4 regions of the Klebsiella sp. I138 genome follow, and region 4 is predicted to be linked to each of the others. Evidence: predicted binding sites of a transcription regulator. Region 4 holds the regulator's gene; each other region holds the start of a gene.

The links. The regulator CRP, encoded in region 4, controls carbon source genes, mostly activating them, when cyclic AMP is high. The targets are predictions, from matches to a motif close to ATGTGANNNNNNTCACAT.
Region 1: garD (galactarate dehydratase) is a predicted target of CRP. The motif match lies at 1,596-1,613, and genes of this name have one in related genera.
Region 2: ACMYSK_RS17645 (YjcB family protein) is a predicted target of CRP. The motif match lies at 1,233-1,250, and genes of this name have one in related genera.
Region 3: ACMYSK_RS16785 (glycine dehydrogenase) is a predicted target of CRP. The motif match lies at 1,130-1,147, and genes of this name have one in related genera.

Annotation. Positions count from the first base shown of each region.
Region 1 covers NZ_CP180447.1:4,775,548-4,778,674, reverse strand. The annotation lists gene garP (galactarate/glucarate/glycerate transporter GarP) at 1-1,323, opposite strand, end outside; gene garD (galactarate dehydratase) at 1,718-3,127, shown strand, end outside.
Region 2 covers NZ_CP180447.1:3,771,174-3,774,300, forward strand. The annotation lists gene ACMYSK_RS17640 (EAL domain-containing protein) at 1-842, opposite strand, end outside; gene ACMYSK_RS17645 (YjcB family protein) at 1,376-1,657, shown strand; gene ACMYSK_RS17650 (hypothetical protein) at 1,705-2,403, opposite strand; gene ecpD (fimbrial adhesin EcpD) at 2,372-3,127, opposite strand, start outside.
Region 3 covers NZ_CP180447.1:3,595,590-3,598,716, reverse strand. The annotation lists gene pmbA (metalloprotease PmbA) at 1-441, shown strand, start outside; gene cybC (cytochrome b562) at 548-937, shown strand; gene ACMYSK_RS16785 (glycine dehydrogenase) at 1,249-1,587, shown strand; gene ACMYSK_RS16780 (SFCGS family glycine-rich protein) at 1,598-1,960, shown strand; gene ACMYSK_RS16775 (DUF4312 family protein) at 1,963-2,262, shown strand; gene ACMYSK_RS16770 (DUF4311 domain-containing protein) at 2,284-3,060, shown strand; gene ACMYSK_RS16765 (DUF4310 family protein) at 3,072-3,127, shown strand, end outside.
Region 4 covers NZ_CP180447.1:4,598,906-4,602,032, reverse strand. The annotation lists gene ACMYSK_RS21410 (phosphoribulokinase) at 1-265, shown strand, start outside; gene ACMYSK_RS21405 (OsmC family protein) at 330-734, opposite strand; gene crp (cAMP-activated global transcriptional regulator CRP) at 1,040-1,672, shown strand; gene ACMYSK_RS21395 (YccS/YhfK family putative transporter) at 1,725-3,127, shown strand, end outside.

The sequences.
Region 1 (3,127 bases), 180 kb from region 4:
TTCCATACGTTTGATGTCGCCGACAATAAACAGATAGCAAATCATTGCCATCAGGGCCGAGCATCCGACGAAGACCAGCGCTGCGTTGAATGAGTGCAATTCACTTACCAGGTAACCAATCACCAGCGGAGTTACGATGGAAGCGACGTTGCCAAAGACGTTGAATACGCCGCCGCACAGGCCAACAATTTCTTTCGGCGCGGTGTCGGAAATCACCGGCCAGCCCAGTGCGCCAAACCCTTTACCGAAGAACGCCAGCGCCATCAGCATCACGACCAGCGCCGTATTATTGGTGTAGTTACACAGAATGATGGTTGATGCCAGCAGCATTCCCAGGACAATCGGCAGCTTACGTGCCATGGTGAGAGACCAACCACGTTTAATCAGATAGTCAGAGAACACCCCGCCCAGCACACCTCCGGCAAAACCACACAGTGCCGGGATGGAGGCCACCAGACCCACTTTCAGAATCGACATGCCTTTTTCCTGTACCAGGTAAATCGGGAACCAGGTAAGGAAGAACCAGGTAATGGTATTGATAAAATACTGACCAAAGAACACGCCCAGCATCATGCGGTTGCTCAACAGCTGCTTGATATAGTGAAGCTTTGGTCCACTGGCCGCTGCGCTGCCCGGCTTTTTGTGGTCCATATCAACGACCGCACCGTTCTCGGAGATAAACTTCAGCTCCTCTTTGCTCATTCGCGGATGGTCGGTCGGGTTATGGATCAGCTTGACCCACAGACCGGTCAGCACAAAGCCAATCACGCCCATCACGGTAAAGACGTGCTCCCAACCCCAGGCAAAGGTCAGCCAGCCCAGCAGCGGCGAAAACAGCGCCAGAGAGAAATACTGTGCGGAGTTAAAGATAGCCGAGGCGGTACCGCGCTCTTTCGTCGGGAACCAGGCAGCCACAATACGGGCATTCGCCGGAAAGGAAGGGGCTTCTGAAAAGCCGAGCATAAAGCGCATGATGAACATCGAAATCCCGGCCCAGGCCAGCGGGAACATATCGACAAAGCCTTGCAGGAACGTAAACAGCGACCAGAAGAACAGGCTATAGGTATAGACTTTCTTCGAGCCAAATTTATCGAGCAGCCAGCCTCCGGGGATCTGCATCAGCAAGTATGCCCAACCAAAAGCAGAGAAAATATAGCCCATTGAGACCGCGCTCAGCTGGAGCTCTTTTGCCACTTCGGTGCCGGCAATTGATAACGTTGCACGGTCAGCATAGTTAACGGCGGTAACAATGAATATTATCAGCAAAATTAAATATCGGGTTGGCACACCTTTTCTTTCTTCTATCGTTGCATCCAGACTCATTTAATATTCCTCAGGCACGACACACCTTCCATTTATTTATTTTTGGTGTGATTCTTAATTATTAATAAATCAATATCAGGGGCTATCGATTTACTCATCCGGCGCATTGCAAGCATGACTCAGTATAATCAGCTCGCGGTCATTGGACACTGTGCACAAGACCCATAAGGACAATAAATAAATCATTATAATTGTGCAAATGCCATAATGAATGGGCGCTGATGCACAGTTCCGGTGTTTTCCCTCTTTAACGGGTTCGCGCTAGCAACAATGAGTGATTTAGATCACATTTTAAAATCAAAACACCTGACATTCTTTCTCCCAGAAATCTGAAATTCCGAATTGAATAACCGTTTTATTTTATTATTCGCACCTTGCTGGAGAATACTGGACAATGGCTAACATTGAAATTAAACAACAATCGCCGACGGCGTTTTATATAAAAGTACACGCAACGGATAATGTGGCGATTATTGTTAACGATCGAGGTTTACAAGCCGGAACGCGTTTCCCTGATGGGCTAACGCTCATAGAACATATCCCGCAAGGTCACAAAGTGGCATTGGTTGATATTCCCGCTCACGGTGAAATCATCCGCTACGGCGAAGTTATTGGCTACGCGGTACGCGATATCCCGCAGGGCAGCTGGATTGACGAATCACTCGTTGAACTCCCGAAGGCGCCGCCGCTGAACACGCTACCGCTGGCAACGAAAGTCCCGGAGCCTCTCCCTGCGCTTACCGGCTATACCTTTGAGGGTTATCGCAATGCGGACGGCAGCGTCGGCACCAAGAACCTGCTCGGTATCACCACCAGCGTACATTGCGTGGCGGGTGTTGTAGATTATGTTGTGAAAATTATTGAACGAGACCTGCTGCCAAAATACCCGAATGTTGATGGCGTGGTCGGTCTCAACCACCTGTACGGCTGCGGCGTGGCGATCAACGCCCCGGCCGCCGTGATCCCTATTCGTACGATCCATAATATTTCGTTGAATCCCAATTTCGGCGGCGAAGTCATGGTGGTTGGGCTGGGCTGTGAAAAGCTCCAGCCGGAGCGACTGCTTCAGGGTACCGACGATGTCCAGCCCGTCGCCGTCGACAGTGCCAGCATCATCCGCCTGCAGGATGAACACCACGTCGGGTTCCAGTCGATGGTTGACGATATTCTGCAGGTAGCAGAACGGCATCTGGCGAAACTGAACGCCCGCCAGCGCGAAACCTGCCCGGCCTCTGAACTGGTGGTGGGCATGCAGTGCGGGGGCAGCGATGCCTTCTCCGGCGTCACCGCCAACCCCGCCGTCGGCTATGCGTCCGATCTGCTGGTTCGCTGTGGCGCAACCGTGATGTTCTCTGAGGTGACTGAAGTCCGCGATGCTATCCACCTGCTGACGCCACGGGCGATCAACGAAGAGGTGGGTAAACGCCTGCTCGAAGAGATGGCCTGGTACGATAACTATCTGGATTTAGGTAAAACCGACCGCAGCGCCAACCCTTCCCCCGGCAATAAGAAAGGCGGCCTGGCGAACGTGGTGGAAAAAGCGCTGGGATCTATCGCTAAATCCGGCAAAAGCGCGATTGCCGAGGTCCTCTCTCCGGGCCAGCGCCCAACTAAACGCGGCCTGATCTTCGCCGCCACGCCGGCCAGCGACTTTGTCTGTGGCACTCAGCAGGTTGCTTCGGGGATCACGGTTCAGGTGTTTACCACCGGCCGCGGCACGCCATATGGTCTGGTAGCAGTACCGGTTATCAAGATGGCGACCCGTACCGAACTGGCAAACCGCTGGTATGACTTAATGGATATC
Region 2 (3,127 bases), 830 kb from region 4:
CGGCGATTGAGCGCACGCTGTAGCATATTGCGTGGTGAATGGTATTGCTGCCGGGTACGCAACCACACCAGTAAAATCAGAATGCTGCAAATAATCCCCAGCGGTAAGGTGAGCCTTAGCTGATCATAAAAGCTCTGATAATAACTGGCGCACGAAGTGGACATAATCACGGCGATCGGGCGGATGGCCGAATGGGCCACGGTATATACCCGCTGGCCCTCGTGAAAAAAGGCGTCTTCATGACGAATCAGGCCGTGCAGAGAAGCATCGGCATGCTTACTGGTGGAAAAAAACAGGTTCGTTTTCGTATCGTACAGGCCGTAGGCTAAATCTTTATCGCTTGATATTAATGAGCTGTAGGACAGTGGGTTAATAACGGCAAGGTAATGCCCTCGCTGCATATAGTTCATCGCAAAGCCGGGATAGAAAGGCGTATCACGGTAGTAGTAGATGGCGACATCCGGCTGTTTTGTATAATTCGCAGCAGGAATACGCCATGCGGTATCAGGGTGTACCGAAGTGGAGCAAAACAAACGCGTACCATCAGCATAAATTAAATCGTCGACATAAAGCAGACTACGAACAATCGACAACATATATTGCTGATGTGCGGGAGAACATATTATCCCTTTAAATCGCATGGCTTTATCACGCGCCTGATCCGCCTCATAGATAACCATTTCCGTTTTCTGTAGCGCCAGTTGTGAAAATGCGCGGAGCCGATCGGAGGTCTCTGCTTTTGCTCTGATTTGCGCAAACCACAGCGCCAGAAGGACGGGTAGCAGGAGCACCAGCGTCATACCCAATATTCTCAACGCGTTGTGCAGTGTGCGACGATTCATTTCCGTTTATTGTCCATGCGATATGCCTTTATCACGGTAAAAGATCACACCCGTTGTTATACAACAGAGACTATTTTCAGCAACCAGTCATTTGATGTAAAAACCCCACCCTCAATAATGATGAATAATACTAATTTCACGGAGAATCGAGAAACATTCTCGTCATTATGAGAGCAACACCTCTATCTAATTCGGTTTATCCGTGTGATTGGCAAGATTACGTAATAAAAGCCGTAGATAACGCGCACAAAAAAAGAAATCAAAACCCAGGAAGGCAATGTTTACTGTTTGCGGGAGCGGTAAAATGCAGCCTCACCATTATCCACAACAATTACATGGTTTAAAAACAACCAAAAAACGCACACTTTTGACTGGTGAATAAAGAAGCAAATGTGATATAGTTCACACAACTTAATGAAACAAGAACGCTGTTTCATTACTCCCCTGATTGCCCGTAGATAGCCAGAGCGCCACGTCATTGTCAGTCTCGCCAGGTTGTCAAAGGCACCCGATTTTCTTTGAGGATGAGGTTGATGGCTTCCATAACTACCAGTGTCATACTTTTGCGCTGGCCGCTGGTGAGCGCGGTTCTGATGTTTTTGGCCAGTTCGATGAATATTCAGCTACGCAAAAGCGATTATGCCGGTTTAGCCGTTATTTGCAGCTGTCTCGGCCTGGTCGCTGCCTGCTGGTTCGCTACCGGCTTGCTAGGGATAACGCTGCTGGATATTGCCAAAATCTGGGGTAACATCAAAGACGTCATGATCGAAGTCATGAGTCAGACACCGCCAGAATGGCCGATGGTCATGACCTGATAATAAAAAAGCTTCCTTCGGGAGGCTTTTTTATTACCCCACCAAATCTATTCGCAATCCTTTGATATTTTAATAAATTTATCATTATAGATAATGTATTTATCCCCAGACTGGCGCAGCGCTGCCTGGTGAACCACATCTCCAGGCCGCAAATACCAGGCCTCGCCCTCTTCTTCCGTTGCATTGCATCCCGGCTTGATCAGCAGCTTAAACCAGGTATTGCCGCTGTTACTGACGCTTCCCGACTGGCGGTCAAAAACCCATTTAAACTGCACCTGCCGCGGGCGCACCACCAGGATAGTTTCCATCACCACCACCGGGTCGATCCCCACCGATCCACCAGCTGCAGTGCGGGCGATACGGTTACGGGTGGGGATTTCGCGAAATGAGACCCGGTAATAGCGTTCGCGGTTATCCTGTGGGCCATGGTAATAAAATTTAAAATATTCCCCTTGTCCAGCCTGCAGAGTGAGCTGACGCGGGGCAAACAGCAGCTCGCCATCTGCCGGGCGAGAGCGAACTTCATTTCCCCCCGGACGATCGATCCCGACAACGGATATCTGATACAGCCGTGCGCTCGGGTTATTATTCAGTACCCGTTTGGCGACAAAAGTCTCCCCGGCGCCCAGCGAAAAGGTTAAATTGCCAACGGAAATCGCCCGGCCCGTTGCAGGCAGCCCCAAAAGCAGCACCCACGCGACGGCCTGGAGCAGATTAATTAATATTGCGCCATGTCGCCTGAACATGAATCTCTCCTGAAGCACTGACTTCACCAAACCAGCCATCGTCATCTACCGTTCGTAACGAAATATCGTCGTTCATCGGTATGGAAAATTTCACCGTCGTCTTGTTCATCACCCCGACATCGCCGGACGCATCCGTCCACGGCGTCGTCAGCCACAGCGCATCCGTCATATCACGCCAGCTATCATCACAGCCGGCATCATAATTTTTGGTCGTACCGGTCTGGGTGGTAAACACCAGCAGCGCCGGGAAAGGAACCTTTGTCATTCCGTCCGCCGAGCTGAACAGGCAGTATGAGCGCCCGGCGATCGACTGCGACGGGCCGGTGACTTTAATCAGAACTTCATCGGCGGCGGTTTTTCCACTGGTGGTGACGATATAGCCGAAATCCAGTGACGGCTGTCCCGCGCCGACATACCCCTCGCGCGATGGAGAACTGGTGTACTCGTCGGAAATAATACTAATGCTGAAATCGCGCGGTTTGATAATCAGCGAGTTGGAGGTGGAAAACTCATACCAACCGGATTCCGGCGAGGTGGTGTTCTGGAAACGGAAGTTAAACAGATCGTTGGTATTAATATCGCTGATCCCCAGCGCCACCATCTGCTTAAAGAAGTTGCTGGAAAAGAAGATGTAAACCGAATCCGAGGCTTTCAGCTCGTTAAACGTATAGTAGTAGGCGGTGCCGCTGACCGGCTTCCAGCTGTTACCATCCAGGCTGAACTG
Region 3 (3,127 bases), 1.0 Mb from region 4:
CCGTTCGACAGCGAAGGGGTGCGTACCGAGCGTCGCGATATTATTAAAGACGGCGTGCTGACGCAGTGGCTGCTGACCAACTACTCGGCGCGCAAGCTGGGCATGAAGAGCACCGGGCACGCGGGGGGCATCCATAACTGGCGGATTAACGGCCGCGGTCTGAGTTTTGAAAAGTTGCTTAAAGAGATGGGCACCGGACTTGTCGTCACTGAATTGATGGGGCAGGGTGTCAGTGGCGTGACCGGCGATTATTCACGCGGCGCTTCTGGCTTCTGGGTTGAGAATGGTGAAATTCAGTATCCGGTAAGCGAAATTACTATCGCCGGCAATCTGAAAGATATGTGGCGTAATATCGTGACCGTGGGTGACGATATCGAAACGCGCAGTAATATTCAGTGCGGCTCCGTGCTGCTGCCGGAGATGAAAATCGCCGGACAGTAACACCGTTTTATCCCCACCATTCGATATGCTGTTTGCAAAATAATCTGTACAGAAGGGCGCTCCCTGCGGCGCCCGTTTGTTTTAATAATAAAAAAGGATGTGAGCAATGCGTAAAAAACTGTTAGCAATGCTGGCGGTCTCCGCCCTTGCAATGGGCTCTGTTTCAGCGTTCGCCGCTGAACTGGGCGAAGATATGGACACCATCGCGCAAAACCTGCAGGTGGTACAAAAAACCTCCGATGCGGGCGAACTGAAAGCGGCGCTGACCAAAATGCGCGATGCCGCCGTGGATGCGCAGAAGGACACCCCGCCGAAGCTGGAAGGTAAAGCGGCGGACAGCGCAGAAATGAAAGACTATCGCCACGGTCTGGATATTCTGATTGGCCAGATTGACGGCGCGCTGAAGCTGGCGGATGAAGGTAAAGTGAAAGAGGCCCAGGCTGCCGCAGAAGGGTTCAAAACGACCCGTAATACCTACCATCAGAAATACCGCTAAGTCCTGTTTCAGGAGGCATCTGTCGATGCCTCCTGCTCAACTTCCACGATAAAACCCTGCTGGCATCACACTTTTCCCCTTTTCTTTTCCGCTTATTCCGCCGTCTTCAGCCGGTAACACAATGATTTTCTTGTGACGCCCATCACGTGATTTCGCCGAAAACAGTCTCTTCATGCCATTTTCACACCGATTATGTGGAATAGATCACGCATGCCGTCCGCCTTTCCACTTCGAAGTGGAAAACAACTCGCTACAAACTCCTTCCCCCCGGCGCTAGTTTTATCCCCAGAGACATCAACGGGGTAACACAAGTGAATAACGGAGCGGTAATAAACGACGTAGGGGAACAGGCAACGCAAACTGAGCTGCTGGCTGAGAAGATGCTGCCGCGGGTTTACGCACTGTTAAGCCGTCGCAATATCATCCCCAACGCCGTTCAGGAGCAGATGCTGACTTCCCACGTGCGGGCAATGGCCCACCGGTCGATTAGCGGCGAGCCGCTGCCGGAAGTGGATGCCAGCCTGTTTGAAGAAATTTCAGAAGATTCAATGATGCTTGCCCGCGAAGTGGTTGCGGAATTCGGCAACCTGCCAGAAGAAGAATCCTGGCTGCTGTCCGTCCACTTCGAAGTAGCAAAAGACAACCTGTAAGGAGCAAAAAATGGAACAAATTACTGTCGTAATTGGCGACCGCCTGGGTAAAGGGCAAAAAGTGGCCGCTGGCGCGGAAAAAGCCGGTGCTCGTGCCGTTGTCGTACCGGGCGTTGCCGCTGATATGAAGCTGGGTGACATGATGAAAGCAGAAAATGCCACCTTCGGTATCTCCTTCTGCGGCAGCGGTGGCGCAGGCGCTATCACCGCGCAGAACAAGCACGGTTACAAAGCAAAATATGGCATGCGCTCCGTTGATGAAGGCGTGACCGCTATCAACGAAGGCTACAACGTACTGGGTTTCGGCTTTATGGATAAAGAAGAGCTGGGCGAGCGCCTGGTAGAAGCCTGGAAAAAGAAATACGGCGCGTGAGCATGAAAGAGCAATTCACCACCACGGTGAGCGTCAAGGGCAAAGGCGAAAGCAAAACGCGCGCCTTTGCCGATGCCCTGAACCACGTACAGGCAGCGGTGATGAGCACTTCACCGCACATCTTACTGCGTATTGAGCCACAGGATGTGAAGGTTGTTCATGCGCGTGAAGCGGTGCGCAAAGAAGCGTTTCTGTTCTTCTTTCTGCGCCGTGAACGACGGACCTACAGCGTGGAGCTGGATGTCACCGTCAACGTAACGGCCATTAATGTCGATAAAGTGGATTTCGTTACGCAAACCTGATCTTCACCATAGGGTTAAACTATGTTCCTGATAATTTTAATAAAATCGCTCATTATCGGCGGCCTGGTCGGCGTCGGAGTGGGCGCCGGAGCGGCACGCATGTTTCATGCGCCTACCACCCAGGGGATGGGGGCGTTTCGTACCTTGGGCGAGCTGAATTCCTGCGAAGGCGATCCGGCTTCCCACTTCTCCTTTGGTCTGGGATTCTTCTTTAACGCCTGGGCTTCTTCCGTCGCAGCGGGTGCTTTCACCCAGGACGTTGACCACCGCATTATCCCGCACTGGGGCGCCTCGGCCCTGATGATGAAAAATCGCAACGTGGCAGAAACCCTTCACGATCCTAAGAAAATGGCCATTGCCTGCGGTCTCATCGGCATGGTGGTGGTGGCATTCCTGAACTCTACGGCCTCTGCGGTACCGGAAGCATTACAGGTCACTGCGGTGAAGGTGCTGGTGCCTGCAGCCAACCTGCTGGTGAACATCATCATGCCGGTTATCTTCTGGTTGGCGGCTATCGATGCCGGTAAGAAATCAGGCTTCTGGGCCACTATTTTCGGCGGCGCCGCGCAGCTGATTATGGGCAACGCCGTACCGGGTCTGGTGCTGGGGATTCTGATCGGTAAAGGCGTCGAAGACGCAGGCTGGAACCGCGTCACCAAAATCATGATGACGGCCATTATCGCCCTGTTCGTGCTGAGTGGCTTCTTCCGCGGATTTGACATGAAGATGATTGAGTCCTTCCACATGACCGTGCCGAACTGGCTGGATCTGCTGCATAGCGCGTTGAGCGGCAAATAAGGGGATAACGCATGGAACAGAATAAAGGTTTTTGGTACGCGGACTGGTCATTCCCGATCTTTGTCGG
Region 4 (3,127 bases):
GCATATCAACTTCCAGCGCGTTCCCACCGTCGATACCTCCAACCCGTTTGCGGCGAAAGGCATTCCGTCTCTGGATGAAAGTTTTGTGGTGATTCACTTCCGCAACCTGCGGGATATCGATTTCCCCTGGCTGCTCGCGATGCTACAGGGCTCGTTTATCTCACATATCAATACGCTGGTAGTGCCGGGCGGGAAAATGGGGCTGGCGATGGAACTCATTATGACGCCGCTGGTAGAGCGCCTGATGGAAGGCAAAGCGATTTAAATGGCCGGGCGGCGCGACAAAACGGTGTAAGCCCGGTAAGCATCGCGCCACCGGGCATCTGGTATTACGCTTCCACCACTTCAAATGTATGAGTGATGTTCACCGCTTTTTGCAGCATCAGCGCTACCGAGCAGTATTTCTCCGCCGACAGTTCTACCGCACGCGAGACCGCCGCATCTTTCAGCTCTTTGCCAGTCACGATAAAATGCATATTGATATGGGTAAACAGGCGCGGCGCCTCTTCCCGGCGTTCCGACGTCAACTTCACTTCGCAGTTGGTCACGTTGTGGCGACCTTTTTGCAAAATAGACACGACATCGATCGCACTGCATCCACCCGCCGCCATCAGCACCATTTCCATCGGGCTTGGCGCTTTATCCCCGGAGTTGCCATCCATCAAAATCTGATGACCCGATGCGGACTCTCCAATGAAGGTTAACCCCTCAACCCATTTCACACGAGCTTGCATAAAATTTAACTCCAAGGTTGCAATTTTCCTGACAGATTACGCGCACATAACAATTCTCGCAACGGAAGGCGACCTGCATCATGCTGAAGCGAGACACCAGGAGACATGCGGCAAAAGCTATGCTAAAACAGTCAGGATGCTACAGTATTACATTGATGTACTGCATGTATGCAGAGGAGTTCACATTACAGGCTGAAGAAAAATCACCAGCCGTTTCCCAGGCATAGGGAAACAATACGATTGCATGCCCGGATGCCGTGTTGTGTCGGCACCCGGAGATAGCTTATAACAGAGGATAACCGCGCATGGTGCTTGGCAAACCGCAAACAGACCCTACCCTCGAATGGTTCTTGTCTCATTGCCACATTCATAAGTACCCATCTAAAAGCACGCTGATCCACCAGGGTGAAAAAGCAGAAACGTTGTACTACATCGTCAAAGGCTCTGTGGCTGTGCTCATCAAGGATGAAGAAGGGAAAGAGATGATCCTCTCCTACCTCAACCAGGGCGATTTCATCGGTGAATTAGGCTTGTTTGAAGAAGGCCAGGAGCGTAGCGCCTGGGTACGTGCGAAAACCGCATGTGAAGTGGCCGAAATCTCCTACAAAAAATTCCGTCAGCTTATCCAGGTCAACCCGGACATCCTGATGCGTCTGTCGTCGCAGATGGCTCGTCGTCTGCAGGTAACCTCAGAAAAAGTGGGTAACCTTGCCTTCCTCGACGTCACCGGGCGTATCGCTCAGACGTTGCTGAATCTGGCAAAACAGCCAGACGCGATGACCCATCCTGATGGTATGCAGATTAAAATTACCCGTCAGGAAATTGGTCAGATCGTGGGTTGCTCCCGCGAAACCGTTGGCCGTATCCTGAAGATGCTGGAAGATCAGAACCTGATCTCTGCACACGGTAAAACTATCGTCGTCTACGGTACGCGTTAAGTCGATAAAACGGCGTATTGCACCCGCAATACGCCGTTTTTGTTTCCCCATTATGTGGCGCAGGCTGATTTACCACCCGGAAGTCAACTATGCACTGCGGCAAACGCTGGTGTTGTGTTTGCCTGTCGCAATCGGTCTCTTCCTCGGTCATCTACAGCAAGGCCTGCTGTTCTCGTTAGTGCCTGCCTGTTGTAACGTCGCTGGCCTCGATACACCTCACAAACGCTTTTTTAAGCGATTGATCGTTGGCGGTTCGTTATTTGCCGGCAGCAGCCTGGTCGTCCAGCTTCTGCTCCAGCAGGATATCCCGCTGCCTCTGATTCTCAGTGGCCTGGCGCTGCTGCTTGGCGTCACGGCGGAAATCAGCTCCCTGCACGCCAGGCTGCTGCCCGCATCGTTAATTGCCGCGATCTTTACCCTGAGCCTTGCCGGGAACATGCCCGTCTGGGAGCCACTGCTGATCTACGCTCTCGGGACCTTGTGGTATGGCCTGTTTAACTGGTTTTGGTTTTGGCTCTGGCGCGAACAGCCGCTGCGTGAATCGCTGAGCCTGCTCTATCGGGAGCTGGCTAACTACTGCGAAGCGAAATACAGCCTGCTGACGCAGCATATCGATCCGGCCACTTCGCTGCCGCCGCTGCTCACGCGCCAGCAAAAGGTGGTGGACCTGATAACCCAATGCTACCAGCAGATGCATATGCTGGCGGCGAACCAGCGCAACGACCACAAACGTCTGTTGCGGGCCTTTCAGGTGGCGCTGGATTTACAGGAACATATTTCCGTCAGCCTGCATCAACCCGAAGAAGTGCAAAAGCTGGTAGAGCGCAGCCACGCGGAGGCGGTGATCCGCTGGAACGCGCAAACCGTAGCTGCCCGCCTGCGGGTGCTGGCCGATGACATTCTGTACCACCGCTATCCGCAACGCTTTCATATGGATAAGCAAATCGGTGCGCTGGAGAAAATTGCCTGGCAGCATCCTGACAACCCGGTCGGACAATTCTGCGCCTGGCACTTTAGTCGAATAGCCCGGGTTTTGCGTACCCAGCGCCCGCTCTATGCCCGCAACCTGATGGCAGATAAAGAACGTCGCCTGCCGCTGCTGCCTGCGCTGAAGAACTATCTCTCATTGAAATCACCGGCATTACGCAACGCCGCCCGCATCTGCGTGATGCTATCGGCAGCCAGTCTGATGGGTAGCGCCCTGAATCTGCCCAAGCCCTACTGGATCCTGATGACGGTGCTGTTCGTGACCCAAAACGGCTACGGCGCGACGCGAGTACGTATCGTCCACCGGGCGGCAGGAACCCTTGCCGGTCTGGCCATCGCCGGACTGGCGCTGCACTTTCATGTCCCGGAGGGCTATACGCTCACCGCGATGCTGCTCGTCACGCTGATGAGCTACCTGATTATTCGCAAGCATTACGGCTGGGCGATGGTCGGCTTTACCGTAACGGC